2 regions of the Vibrio alfacsensis genome follow, and region 2 is predicted to be linked to the other one. Evidence: predicted binding sites of a transcription regulator. Region 2 holds the regulator's gene; the other holds the start of a gene.
The links. The regulator MetJ, encoded in region 2, represses methionine synthesis genes. The targets are predictions, from matches to a motif close to TTAGACNTNTANANGTCTAA.
Positions count from the first base shown of each region.

Region 1: a site for MetJ is predicted at 2,513-2,532, ahead of metN (methionine ABC transporter ATP-binding protein MetN). Genes of this name have one in related genera too.

Region 1 covers NZ_AP024165.1:707,691-715,325, reverse strand. Annotated here, with positions in the region: gene treB (PTS trehalose transporter subunit IIBC) at 1-569, opposite strand, end outside; gene treR (trehalose operon repressor TreR) at 745-1,692, opposite strand; gene gmhB (D-glycero-beta-D-manno-heptose 1,7-bisphosphate 7-phosphatase) at 1,767-2,318, opposite strand; gene metN (methionine ABC transporter ATP-binding protein MetN) at 2,660-3,694, shown strand; gene VA249_RS03265 (methionine ABC transporter permease) at 3,684-4,361, shown strand; gene VA249_RS03260 (MetQ/NlpA family lipoprotein) at 4,394-5,203, shown strand; gene VA249_RS03255 (Zn-ribbon-containing protein) at 5,315-6,091, opposite strand; gene syd (SecY-interacting protein) at 6,094-6,639, opposite strand; gene queF (NADPH-dependent 7-cyano-7-deazaguanine reductase QueF) at 6,748-7,593, shown strand.
Region 2 covers NZ_AP024165.1:2,833,431-2,841,065, reverse strand. Annotated here, with positions in the region: gene fusA (elongation factor G) at 1-345, shown strand, start outside; gene tuf (elongation factor Tu) at 499-1,683, shown strand; gene VA249_RS13060 ((2Fe-2S)-binding protein) at 2,019-2,207, shown strand; gene bfr (bacterioferritin) at 2,280-2,756, shown strand; gene VA249_RS13050 (malic enzyme-like NAD(P)-binding protein) at 2,958-4,235, shown strand; gene metJ (met regulon transcriptional regulator MetJ) at 4,346-4,666, opposite strand; gene VA249_RS13040 (O-succinylhomoserine (thiol)-lyase) at 4,895-6,055, shown strand; gene VA249_RS13035 (bifunctional aspartate kinase/homoserine dehydrogenase II) at 6,073-7,635, shown strand, end outside.

The DNA.
Region 1 (7,635 bases), 1.0 Mb from region 2:
ATACCCAGAATCGGAGTACCGCCGAGTTTTTTCACTGTCGACCAACACACACCAACCGGTAGGAAGAAGAAGATCGCCTCACCAATTAGCCATAAGAAAGAGTGTACTGTTGCCCAAAACTGGCTGATTTCCGTGAGCGTTTGACCATCAAACATCTTGATGTCGCCAATCACGTTACGGAAACCAAGAATCAGACCACCGGTGATGATCGCTGGTAACAGTGGTACAAAGATTTCAGCAAGGTGGGAAATACCACGCTCGACGATATTCATGTTTTGACGAGCCGCGTTCTTAGATTCATCTTTGCTCGCTTCACTTTTACCCGTCAGCTCGATCAGTACTTTGTATACCTCATCGACTTCCGTGCCGATCACCACTTGGAACTGACCTGCGTTGGTAAAGCAGCCTTTAACCATAGGCAGTGCATCTAACTGTTTGATATCGGCTTTGTCTGTGTCATTCAACACGAAACGTAAGCGAGTTAAGCAGTGGCTTACACTGGCAATATTGTCCGATCCCCCGACCAGCTCAATAAGACGCTGTACCTCTTGACGCGCAATCTTACTCATAACTTTGTCCACCCTGTATTGGATACATTCAATTCATCGTTTTATTTTTATAATGGGAACATTCCCATTTGATGATTTTAATAGTGCCATTTCGCATTCAAAAACAAAATGGGAACAGTCCCATTAATTGAGAATGATCACAGTATAATTTTAGAGCAGATCATCGAAAGGTGGATTAATGACAGATAGGCTGCTGGGTAAAATGCACCACAGACTCATCACCATTTAATTGATTAATCAGCATGTTAGCCGCCTTTTCACCAGCATGAGAGTAGCCCGGATCCACGCTGAAGACATTCGGGAAGAGAAAAGACAGTAATTCGCTACCACCAACACCGGTAACCACCACATCTTCACGTCCCACTTCTTGCAGACGTTTAATTACACCAAGAGCGATGGTATCACTGGCACAAGCGATGGCTTGCGTATCAAATTGAAGGACTTGATCCACCAGCTGATAAGCACTTTCATGGTTGAGCTTGCCAGTTTGGAAGCAAGGTTCGATGCGCTTTTGTTCACACCAAGCTTGGTAAGCATTTAGGCGAGCGAGACCGGTGGTACGGTCTTCTGGATCAACACCAATGTAGGCAATACGAGAAATAGATTGCTGTTCCAGATGAGAGAGCGCCATATCGATAACGCCTTGGTTATCGTAGTTGATCGAGGAAACCATTTGCGTGTCCATCGCGATCACGACAATGCGATTGCCCCACTCTGCCAAAGCTTGCTCATCACACCCAGTAAAACCAAACACGATAACCCCATCGACATTACGACGTTTAAGCACATCCAAATGCTCATTGGTTTTATCGCGGTCGAATTGGCTTTCCATGATCACCACGTCATACCCTGCCGAGTACAAGGCATTCAACATGGTACCGACCGCGCGGTTTTCTGATGGAGAATCCAAACGAGAGATGATCACACCGACCACCTTTTGACTACCGCCACGCATTGACTGTGCCGATTTTGATGGCACATAACCTGACTCATGAATGATTCGTTCCACTTTCTCACGCGTTTGTGGTTTTACCTTGGGATCATTGGTAAGCACACGGCTGACCGTCGATTTGCCTACGCCAGCCAGTTTAGCGATATCAAGAATAGTGAGTTTTTTGCTCATAAGTGATCAAACTAAAAGAGGGAGTCAAACAAAAGGGAAGCAGTGGCTTCCCTTATCTCAATGAATAGTAAAAACTACTTGTTTAGGTATGCAGGAACATCTGCAATGCTATCAAGTACAACCGTAGCTAGCGCTTCGCCTTGTTCTGTAACAGGCTTACCAGTACGCACTAAAATCTTGGTACCAACGCCTGCCGCTTCAGCAGCCATCATATCTTCAGCTTTATCACCAATCATCACTGATTTCGCCATATCGATCTTCAAGAAATCGCGTGCAGAAATGAACATCCCTGGTTTTGGCTTGCGGCAATCACAATCTTGTTTGTATTCGCCAACGCCATGCTCTGGATGATGTGGACAATAATAAAACCCATCGAACTCAACGCCATTGTCAACGAAGTTCCAGTCCATCCATTGAGTTAATGACAAGAAACGATCTTCACTGTATTTACCGCGTCCGATACCTGATTGGTTCGTCACCAGTACTAGTAGGTAGCCTTGATCTTTTAGCGCTTTTGTCGCCTCAAACACACCGTCAATGTACTCAAAATCATGCTCATCATGAACGTAGCCATGATCAACGTTAATTACGCCATCACGATCGATAAAAACAGCTGGTTTTGCCAAAACATATTTCTCTATTTACTCGGTTTGATTAGATTATTACATACCTTATACGCTTCAACACTATCTAATTCGTGTTAAAGCAAGACAAAACTATTGATTTATTGCTTGAGAATCGGTAAATCTGAAAAGCAACACTTCCCTCTTATATCTCCTCCCCCGTAGTAACATCCCTTACAAAATAGCAACCAGGACTTTTAGACGTCTAGACGTAAAAATATCTATTGACTTCATTTCGCTTACCCCATAGCATCAACTGAGAATTGAGATAAAGTTCAAAATTTACTCCTGTTAAAAGCCGTTTTTAACAGTGAAGTTCCCAGTATCTCTGTGCAGGTTGAAACATGATAGAAATAAAAAACGTCAATAAAGTGTTCTTCCAAGGCAGTAAGGAAATTCTTGCCCTTAAGGACATAAACTTAGACATCGCTAAAGGGACTATCTTTGGTGTTATCGGCGCATCGGGCGCAGGTAAAAGTACCTTAATCCGCTGTGTCAATATGCTGGAAGCCCCGACCTCAGGCTCCATTATCGTTGATGGCGTTGACCTAACTAAACTCGGTAAAAAGCAACTGAGTGCAACCCGCCGTAACATTGGGATGATCTTCCAACACTTTAACCTGCTGTCATCTCGTACCGTTTTCGACAATGTGGCTCTCCCTCTTGAGTTAGCAGGCAAAGAGAAATCGCAAATCACAACAAAAGTGACGGAGCTACTTAAACTGGTTGGCCTTTCGGACAAGCACGAGAGCTACCCAGCAAACCTAAGTGGCGGTCAAAAGCAGCGTGTGGCCATTGCACGTGCTCTGTCTTCTGATCCAAGTGTTTTGTTGTGTGACGAAGCGACCAGCGCACTGGATCCAGCGACAACACAATCCATTCTAGAACTACTAAAAGAAATCAACCGCAAACTTGAGATCACCATTCTTTTGATCACCCACGAAATGGAAGTGGTGAAAAGCATCTGTCATGAAGTGGCGATCATCGGTGATGGCGAATTAGTTGAAAAAGGCACGGTCGGCGATATCTTTGCACATCCTAAAACGGAACTCGCACATCAGTTCATCCGCTCGACGTTGGATCTTTCTATCCCAGAAGACTATCAATCTCGCTTACAGGCGACACGCGTAGAAAACAGCTACCCTCTCGTTCGCCTTGAATTTACAGGCGCTACGGTGGATGCACCTCTCATGACGCAAATTGCTCGTAAATTTAATATTGATGTCAGCATTCTAAGCTCTGACCTCGATTACGCCGGTGGTGTGAAATTCGGCATGATGGTCGCGGAGCTGTTCGGTAATGAACAAGACGATAACGCAGCGATTGAATTCCTGCGTGAGCACAACGTGAAAGTAGAGGTACTTGGCTATGTCCTTTAATACGATTTCTGAATGGCTGAGCCTAAACAGCAACCTACTTCTGGGCGCGACTTGGGAAACCATCTACATGGTTGCCGTCGCGGGTATCGTCGGTTTTGCTGTGGGGATTCCACTCGGTGTCATTCTGCACACCACTAAAAAAGGTGGCTTGCTCGAAAACACCAAACTGAACCGCGTACTTGGCGCGATCGTTAACATCGGTCGTTCGGTGCCTTTCCTCGTATTGATGGTGGCAATTATCCCGGTCACCAAGCTGTTAGTGGGAACGTTTATCGGTACAACCGCAGCCATTGTTCCATTGACTATTGGCGCCATTCCATTTGTGGCTCGATTGATTGAAGGTGCCTTATTAGAAGTACCGTCAGGCTTAGTAGAAGCAGCGCAATCGATGGGCGCGACACCTGTACAAATCATCACAAAAGTTCTGCTTCCCGAAGCGATGCCGACTATTGTTAACTCAGTAACGATTACCCTAGTCACTTTAGTAAGCTACTCCGCAATGGCAGGAACCGTTGGCGGCGGTGGTTTAGGTGACGTTGCGATCCGTTATGGATTCCACCGCTACGACATAGTGATCATGGCCGTAACGGTAGTAATGCTCATCGTACTCGTACAAATTATTCAGTCTATTGGTGATGCCATCGTACGCCGCGTAGACCATAGATAAGAATTGAAAATACCAATTATAAGGAGATAAACATGAAATTTAGCCTTAAGAGTCTTTTGACTGTTGCAACTGCCGCTTCTGCACTGGTTCTTGCTGGTTGTGGTGAAAAGCAATCTGATGACAACAGCGTAAAAGTTGGCGTAATGGCTGGCGCAGAAGCTCAGGTTGCAGAAGTTGCTGCAAAAGTTGCTAAAGAAAGATACAACCTGGATGTCGAACTTGTCACTTTCACGGATTACGTGACACCAAACGCCGCATTGGATGATGGGTCTATTGATATCAACGCTTTCCAACATAAGCCATACCTTGATCAACAAGTAGAAGATCGTGGCTACAAGCTCGTGACCGCCGGCAACTCTTTTGTTTACCCTATCGCAGGCTATTCTAAACAAGTGAAATCGGTTGACGAAGTTCAAGAGGGAGCAAGAATCGCGGTACCAAACGATCCCACTAACCTAGGCCGCTCTCTACTGCTTCTTGAGCAACAAGGTTTGATTGAGCTGCGTGATGGCGTCGATCTACTAGCAACAGTGCGTGACATCGTAGGTAACCCAAAAAACATCACTATCGTAGAACTGGATGCCGCACAACTTCCTCGCTCTCTTGACGATGTTGCAATTTCTATCATCAACACAACTTACGCGAGCTCAATCGATCTCACACCTGAACGTGACGGCATCTTCGTTGAAGACAAAGAGTCTCCTTACGTAAACCTAATCGTAGCTCGTGAAGACAACGTCCAAGCCGCTAACGTACAAAACTTCGTGAAAGCGTACCAAACCGATGAAGTTTACGAAGCAGCGAAAGACATCTTCAAAGGTGGTGTCGTTAAAGGTTGGTAATCCAACACGAAAACACCTTTCAAGACGAAACAAAATAAAACAAAAGGGCTGATGTGGAAACATCAGCCCTTTTACTTTTCTCATCAACGTTTGGATCTGCGCTATTTTAAGCTACTTAATGTGGTCCCAAGAGATGTTAGAAACAACTCGGCAGTCATCACACTTGAAGTAAAAAATGTCATGCAAAGGCTCATCAAGTAGCCACTCACCACCACATTTTGGACACTTGCGCGCCTTTTCTGCTTCAAGCGACTCACCACCGACTCGATATTGGTAATAATAGGTCGGGATCTTAGTGAGGAATTCAATACGACCACGTAAATCCCAACCACGACGGAACAACACACTGTCAGCATCACAAATTTCATGCAGCGCAGCGTGTTCAGCTCGGCATCCGCCCGCCATTTGAATTTCATCACATGCTTGCCACTCAGTTTGCCACTTCACCACCGCTTTATGGTCACCATTGAGTGTCGCACCATTACGGTATAGCGGAATCGGCAATAATGTCTCACCGCTGCGCAGCGGAGAACACGTATGAACATAAGTGGTGTAAAGCACTTGCCAGCTCGGTGTTTCATCTTCTGCGGCTTCTTCTGAGTTCAAGTCACGACCTAACATGCGCATTTTAGGCGCAAGCAAAGACGCTTCTGACAAACGATTTAAGCAGACTTTGACGAAATCAGAATGGTAACGAGGGTGCAAGCTGTCTTGCTCTGGGCACACTACGCGCACATAAAACTCGCCATCTCCCATTACGATAGGAAACTCACGACCAAGGACCTGCCCGTTGTAACGCAAAGCATCCATCAAGCCGTTAATCGCTTTATCAACTGCGCTTACTGTGGTGTTATCAAAACATTCAAACTGCAACTCAACAACGTACATATTTACACCGCAGCCTCGAGTTTGTTTAGAAACTCAATCACATTGTCTGCAAGCACATCACGATTACTGGTGCCTAGACGCTCAAGAATCACATTACCCGTCAAGTTACAGATAGAAATGACGTCCAACTCTGCGTCTGTCACTGCGATGAATACTGTTGGCTTCAGTTTTAGGCGACGCTGAGTCACTAGGTGACCAAGTATGTTCTCTTGCAAGCGAGTAAAATCATCATCACTCCATACTTGCAATAGTGTTAGACCATTGCCTTGCCAAGTAGCGTCCATATCTGCACTGTATTGAGATCCATAAAAAAGCTTGATGTCTTCATGCAGCGTGAGCTCAATACCATTCTCAACGTTAGTAAAATCCGCCACGTCTTCACGAGGACACACTTTCCATAATACGGCCTCATCACGTTTCTCTTCTACACATGGAGAAACAAGATCAGCAAGCTCTTCACTGCGTGGCAGTTCATTGTGCTCGTCTTGCCAAGCTTGTTGATAGCGCAGGCTAAACTCCAGTAGAGCCTGAGTAACGGTCTGGGTCATGAAGGTCTCCTCATTCCTTATTTATCAGATAGCGGTGTCTGCCAGATGGCAATTGTTCAGCGGATTAAGTAAAATTCTCGTCATTCTAATCGAAAATGACCACAAAGTATGAGCAAATATTCTGACGCTAAAGAGCTCGCTGGCCTGACTCTGGGTAAAAAGACCGAGTACGCAAACCAATACGATGCGAGCTTGCTGCAACCCGTTCCTCGCAGTCTAAACCGTGATGACTTAGAGCTAGGCGATAGCCTACCGTTTTTGGGCCATGACATCTGGACACTCTACGAGCTTTCTTGGCTAAACAGTAAAGGCTTACCTCAAGTTGCGGTAGGTGAAGTGTACATTCCTGCAACCAGCGCAAACTTGATTGAGTCAAAGTCATTCAAACTGTATCTAAACAGCTACAACCAAACGCGTTTCACAAGCTGGGAAGAAGTGACTGAGCGTCTCATTCAAGATTTGTCAGCATGCGCAGGCGAGCGAGTACTTGTGGAAGTAAACCCGGTGAACCACTACACCAACCAACCTATCGTCACGATGGAAGGGGAATGTATTGACGATCAAGACATCGAAATCACTGACTACGATTTTGATGCCACATTACTTGAGGGGGCTGCGGGTGAAGAGCAGGTCGAAGAAATTCTTCACAGCCACCTATTAAAATCAAACTGCCTAATCACCAACCAACCTGATTGGGGTAGCGTTGAAATTCGTTACCAAGGTGCGAAATTAAACCGTGAAAAGCTGCTGCGTTACCTTGTGTCTTTCCGCGAGCATAACGAATTCCACGAGCAGTGTGTTGAACGTATTTTCACTGACCTAATGAAATACAGCCAACCAAGTAAACTCACGGTTTTTGCACGTTACACTCGCCGTGGAGGCTTGGATATCAACCCTTACCGCTCAACTGAACAAGATAAGCCCACACACAACAATCGCATGGCTCGTCAATAATGTTCTAAAACACCCAGCAATCAGTTGGATTGCTGGGTGTTT
Region 2 (7,635 bases):
GCATTTAAGATTGCTGGTTCAATGGCCTTTAGAAAAGGTGCTCTTGAAGCAAACCCAGTGATTCTTGAACCAATGATGAAAGTTGAAGTAACCACTCCAGAAGATTGGATGGGTGATGTTGTTGGTGACCTTAACCGTCGCCGCGGCATGATCGAAGGTATGGACGAGGGTGTGGCAGGTCTTAAGATCATCCGTGCTCAAGTACCTCTTTCTGAAATGTTTGGTTACGCAACCGACCTACGTTCAGCAACTCAAGGCCGCGCGTCTTACTCTATGGAGTTCCATGAGTATGCTGAAGTGCCTAAGACATTTGCTGAAGCAATCATGGCTGAACGTGGTTACTAATTTGACGTTTGATCCACAAAAAGTTTAAGACTTTTTGCGTGATCAGGCCGTCCAAATATTGCGCTAACGAGCGTTGGCGCATAAAATAACAATTTCTGGCGCGTTGAGATCAATAATGATCCCAGCGAATCATAACTAGGAAGGAACACGATTGTGTCTAAAGAAAAATTTGAACGCGTAAAACCGCACGTAAACGTTGGTACTATCGGCCACGTTGACCACGGTAAAACAACTCTAACTGCAGCTATCTGTACTACACTTGCAAAAGTATACGGCGGTGCTGCTCGTGACTTCGCATCTATCGATAACGCTCCAGAAGAGCGTGAGCGCGGTATCACAATCTCTACTTCTCACGTAGAGTACGACACTCCAACTCGCCACTACGCACACGTAGACTGTCCAGGACACGCGGATTATGTTAAAAACATGATCACTGGTGCTGCACAGATGGACGGTGGTATCCTAGTTGTTGCTGCAACAGATGGCCCAATGCCACAAACTCGTGAGCACATCCTACTAGGCCGTCAGGTTGGTATCCCTTACATCATCGTATTCATGAACAAATGTGACATGGTTGACGATGAAGAGCTACTAGAACTAGTAGAAATGGAAGTTCGTGAACTTCTATCTGAGTACGATTTCCCAGGTGATGACCTACCAGTTATCCAAGGTTCTGCACTAGGCGCACTAAACGGCGAAGAGCAGTGGGAAGCGAAAATCGTTGAACTAGCAGAAGCTCTAGATACATACATCCCTGAGCCAGAGCGTGCAGTAGATATGCCATTCCTAATGCCTATCGAAGACGTATTCTCTATCCAAGGTCGTGGTACAGTAGTTACTGGTCGTATCGAGCGCGGTATCCTAAACGTAGGTGACGAAGTTGCTATCGTTGGTATCAAAGACACTACTACAACTACATGTACTGGTGTTGAAATGTTCCGTAAGCTTCTAGACGAAGGTCGTGCTGGTGAGAACGTTGGTGCACTTCTACGTGGTACTAAGCGTGATGACGTTGAACGTGGTCAAGTACTAGCTAAGCCTGGTTCAATCACTCCACACACTAAGTTCGAGTCAGAAGTATACGTACTTTCTAAAGATGAAGGTGGTCGTCACACTCCATTCTTCAAAGGCTACCGTCCACAGTTCTACTTCCGTACAACTGACGTAACTGGTGATATCTCTCTACCAGAAGGCGTAGAAATGGTAATGCCTGGCGACAACATCCAAATGATCGTTGAGCTAATCGCTCCAATCGCAATGGATGAAGGCCTACGTTTCGCTATCCGTGAAGGTGGCCGTACAGTAGGTGCTGGTGTTGTTGCTAAGATCTTCGCTTAATTCTTAACGAATTAAACGAACTCTTGCACTCTTCTTCTTTTTGAAGAAAGCGCTAGAAAAAGGGAAGCTAAGGCTTCCCTTTTTTGTACCTACTATTCCTATTCTTAATATGGTTATAAGCCATTTTTTTCTTGTGATGTTTTTTGCTATTGAAAACATCCCCTTAGTTTTACTGCCTTTCCTCTTTTTTTACATTACCTGCTAAGTCATTGAAAGTTCATTAAACGCTCAAAATTGATATAACAAAACGTTCTGTAACCCCTATTAATACAACTGGTAACAAGAACGATTATTGTTTATATTTCATTCCAAGGTAGAATTTAGGGGTTTTGAATATGTACGTTTGTCTTTGTCATGGTGTATCTGACAAGAAAATTAGGAAGTTGGCGATAGATGAGGGCATAACGGACATTCGAGGAATTAAAAGATGCACTGCTTTAGGAAGTCAATGCGGTAAGTGCATTAAACAAGCGAAAGAAATTTTAGCAGAAACAGAATATCTAGTGCTGAAACAAGTTAGCTAATGACACGCTTCATTTTTGACACCTTCTCATTTGCTTCTACAGTTATATGAAGCCAAAGAGGAGGGCTTTGTCATGAAAGGCGATCCAATCATAATTCAACATCTCAATAAAGTGCTCGGTAATGAGCTCATCGCAATAAACCAATATTTTCTTCACGCCCGCATGTATAAAGATTGGGGGTTGAAACACCTAGCTGAAAAGGAATACCACGAGTCTATCGATGAAATGAAGCATGCCGATCATTTAATTGAACGCATTCTATTTCTGGAGGGGCTTCCTAACCTTCAAGATCTTGGCAAGCTGATGATAGGTGAAGACACTCCAGAGATGCTTGAGTGTGACTTGAAGTTAGAAATGGCGGCTATCCCCGATTTAAAAGATGCGATCGCTTATGCGGAAGATATTCGTGATTATGTTTCTCGAGATTTGTTCCAAGATATTCTTGAAGATGAAGAAGAGCATGTTGATTGGTTAGAAACTCAGCTTGGCCTTATCGAGATGTCTGGCATCGAAAATTACCTCCAAGCGCAGTATGTTGATGAAGAGTAGTGGCGCTTTACTTTTGATTCATTAAATCCCCAAATGACACCTGTTTTATTAATCAGGTGTCACTTCTAAGTATCTGGTCTTATCTCTACTAGTTTGCTCTTTTTTAAAGATATAGGTCGCAATCTTGCCTATGAAGATTGATTTCTATACATTAATATTTACTCCCCCTTACCGAAACAATAACAAAAGAGAAACAGATACATGTCTGAAGAGCATCGCCAAGAACTCACCCCAGAAGAAGAACGTCGCCAACAAGCATTGGATTACCATGCCTACCCAACGCCAGGAAAAATTGCTGTAGAGCTGACTAAACCAGCGGAAACCGCTAACGATCTTGCGCTTGCATACAGTCCTGGTGTCGCGGAACCTGTACGTGAAATCGCGCAGAATGCTGACAATGTGTACAAATACACAGCGAAAGGTAACATGGTTGCTGTTATTTCCAACGGTACGGCGATTCTTGGTTTGGGTAATCTTGGCCCTCTGGCTTCTAAACCAGTAATGGAAGGTAAAGCGCTGCTGTTTAAACGTTTTGCTGGTCTAGATTCAATTGATATCGAAGTAAAGCACCGTACGATCGACGAATTTGTCGACACAGTAGCAAACATTGCTGACACTTTCGGTGGTATCAACCTTGAAGATATCAAGGCTCCAGATTGTTTTGAGATTGAAAAGCGTCTTATTGAACGTTGTGACGTACCGGTATTCCACGATGACCAACACGGTACGGCAATTGTTACCGCTGCGGGTATGTTAAATGCGATTGAACTGCAGGGTAAAAAGCTAGAAGAAGCCACGATTGTGTGCCTTGGTGCTGGTGCGGCAGCTGTGGCATGCATGGAGCTGTTGATCAAATGTGGTGCCATGCGTGAAAAAATCTACATGTTGGATCGCAAAGGGGTGATCCATACGCGTCGCGACGATTTGAATGAATACAAACAGCTATTCGCGAATAACACGGATAAACGCACGCTTGAAGATGTTATTGATGGGGCGGATCTATTTTTAGGGGTATCGGGTCCAAACTTACTACCAGCAGAAGCGTTGAAACTGATGGCCGATAAGCCAGTCGTATTCGCTTGCTCGAACCCTGATCCTGAAATCAAACCAGAGATCGCTCATGAAGTGCGTGATGACTTGATCATGGGGACTGGCCGTAGTGATTACCCGAACCAAGTAAACAACGTACTGTGTTTCCCATTCATCTTCCGAGGTGCTTTGGATGTACGTGCGAGTGAGATTAACGATGAAATGAAGTTAGCGGCGGTGGATGCAATTCGAGAGTTGGCGAAAGAACCAGTGCCAGAAGCGGTATTAAAAGCCGCAGGTGTTGATAAGCTCGAATTTGGCAACGACTACATCATTCCAAAACCAATGGATCCACGTCTATTGCCACGAGTGGCGAAAGCGGTTGCTAAAGCGGCAGTCAATTCAGGTGTTGCTCGTATTGAAATGCCAGAAAACTACATGGCTGAATAAATCGCAGAGTGATGATCTAGATAAAAAAAGGGACGCATTGGCGTCCCTTTTTGGTTTTGTTGAAGCACCCCCCCGGCGTTACTTCCAAACGATGACGAATTTGTAAGCAATTATTCTTCGTCAAACGCTTCGAATTCAATGCCCATTGCAGTCATCAGCGCTTTTGCTTCAGCCGGAATATCATCAGGGCGGTCTTTACGAAGGTCTTCATCCGTTGGCAGTGGTTGACCTGTGTAAGCATGTAGAAATGCTTCACACAGAAGTTCACTGTTAGTTGCATGGCGTAAGTTATTGATCTGGCGGCGAGTTCGCTCATCAGTCAGTACTTTTAAAACTTTTAGCGGGATAGAGACGGTAATCTTTTTTACTTGTTCGCTTTTTTTACCGTGCTCAGCATATGGGCTAATGTATTCGCCATTCCAGTCAGCCATTGCGCACCTTCATTAATGTAATAAGTTGGAAAATTAAATGTAGGTGCGATTTTAGCTGCATTTACCGCCATAAGCAAAGACATATAGACGTCTAGAAGTGTTGACGTCTTGTTTTTAGGCAAGTAAAGTGACGTTAATAGTTAGGGAAGAGTGTTAATCAATTGAGCAATATGAGTTAGATATAGCGCATTCCCGTTTAGATGTCACCACCCGTGAAAGGATACACTCATGAGCACCCGTAAGCCTGCGACCATTGCTGTACGCACAGGTATCGAATCAGACAGTCAATATCACGCTGTCGTACCACCAATTTACCTTTCAACTAACTATGGCTTCCCGGCATTTGGTGAAGTCCCTCAATACGATTACACCCGTTCAGGTAACCCAAACCGAGGCTTGTTAGAGAAAGCATTGTATGAGCTTGAATCAGGTAAAGGTGCAGTGGTGACCAACTGTGGAACGTCTGCGTTAAACCTTTGGGTTTCGGCGTTTCTTGGTCCAAACGATCTCATTGTTGCACCACACGATTGCTACGGCGGCACCTACCGTTTATTCAACACCCGAGCAAATAAAGGCGACTTTAAGGTTCAGTTTGTTGATCAATCCGATCAGCAAGCACTGGATGCTGCGATGGCGAAAAAGCCAAAGCTCATCCTGCTAGAAACGCCATCAAACCCTCTAGTTCGCGTTGTTGATATCGCGGCAGTGTGTGAGAAAGCGAAACAAGTTGGTGCGTTAGTGGCCGTGGACAATACCTTTTTGACACCCGTATATCAAAAGCCTTTAGAGCTAGGTGCCGATTTTGTTATCCACTCAACAACTAAATACATTAATGGTCATTCTGACGTGATTGGCGGTGTGGTGATCACCAAGAGCGAAGAGCACGCTGAAGAGTTGGCATGGTGGGGTAACTGTATTGGTGCAACGGGTACACCATTTGATAGTTACATGACTCTGCGAGGAATTCGCACTCTGGGTGCACGAATGCGAGTTCACGAAGAAAGTTCTCAGGAAGTGTTAGCGTATCTTCAAACGCAATCCTTAGTCGCCAAGATCTATCACCCAAGTTTGCCTGAACACCCGGGTCATGATATTGCGAAGAAACAACAATCAGGTTTCGGCTCGATGCTCAGCTTTGAGTTTGCAGGGTCATTTGAACAATTAAAAGTGTTCGTTAAAGAGCTTGACCTGTTCTCCCTTGCTGAGTCGTTAGGTGGTGTAGAAAGCTTGATTTGTCACCCAGCTTCAATGACGCATCGTGCGATGGGTGACGTTGCATTGGCAGAGGCTGGAGTATCTCAACAATTATTGCGTTTATCTGTTGGTCTGGAAGATGCACAAGATCTGATTTCTGATCTTGAACAAGCATTCACGAAAGCAGCACAGTAACGGGGAGTATAACGATCATGAGTGTACAACGTCAGCTGCATAAATTTGGTGGCAGCAGCTTAGCGAACTCCGAGTGTTACCAACGTGTGGCCAGTATTCTTAGAGAATATTCAGCAGAAAATGATCTCGTTGTGGTGTCTGCTGCGGGAAAAACGACGAATCGATTAATAGAGTTTTTGGATGGCTTAGAAAAAGATGGTCGCCTTGCTCATGAAGCTTTGCACAGCTTACGACAGTTTCAAATCGAATTGGTTGAGACTCTTCTGACGGGGGATATTAAGAGTGAATTACTCGCCTCGTTACAGGATGAATTCAGTACGCTAGCCGAATTGGTTGCCCCGTTAACAGAGCCGCAAAAGGCAGCGGTGTTAGGTCATGGTGAAGTGTGGTCTTCTCGCTTGCTGGCTGCATTGCTGTCACAGCAAGATTTACCCGCTGTTGCGCAAGATGCGCGGCTGTTTTTACGCGCAGAATCTGGGATACAACCAGAGGTCGATCGTGCCCGCTCTTACCCGTTAATTAAAGAAGTACTAGCGCAACATAATCATAAACGAGTCATTATCACAGGCTTTATGGCCCAAAACTATGCGGGCGAAACGGTGTTACTTGGCCGCAATGGATCAGATTACTCAGCGACAGTGATAGGAGCGTTAGCTGGAGTGAGCACGGTCACTATCTGGAGTGATGTCGCTGGCGTTTATAGTGCGGATCCTCGACTAGTATCGGATGCTTGTTTATTGCCATTGTTACGTTTGGATGAAGCCAGTGAGCTTGCGCGCTTGGCAGCGCCAGTGCTTCATAGCAGAACACTTCAGCCCGTGGCTCAGAGTGCGATGGATTTGAACCTCAAATGTAGCTATCAGCCAGAATCGGGATCAACTCGTATTGAACGCGTATTAGCTTCGGGTCGTGGTGCTAAAATCATTACTTCTTTAGATGACGTACTTTTAGTTCAACTGTCGTTCTTTCATGGGCATGATTTTTCACGTGCTCAAAAAGGTGTATTGCAGGCGTTAAAACGAGCGCAGTTAGAACCTCTCGCATTTGAAGTGCAAGATGATAAGCAAGTTCTGCGTTTGGCTTATACCGCTGAAATCGCAGCTGGTGCACTAGAGTATTTACAGGACCTGGCGGTTGAAGCGGAAATCAAACTAAAAGAGGGCTATTCGCTTCTTGCTGCAGTGGGTGCAGGTGTGACAAAAAATGCTCATCACTGCTTTGGTTTTTTCCAACAATTAAAGCACTCTCCGGTGGAATTTTTCTCGGAAACGGAATCAGGCTTGAGTCTCGTGGCGGTCTTGCGCCGATCAGAAGTGGAGAGCATAGTACCAAGCATTCATAATCAGTTGTTCCAAGCTCAAAAGCGTGTCGCTGTTGCGCTTTGTGGAAAAGGAAACATAGGTTCGAGTTGGTTATCACTTTTTGCTGTTCAAAAAAATGAGTTGGAAAAACGGCATGGGATGAACTTCGAATTGGTTGCGGTGATTGATAGCCAAGCCTATTGGTTTGATGATCAAGGGATTGATGTTGAGAGAGTGTTGTCGCGGTTTGATGAAGAAAGCACCGAAAATGACGGCAGT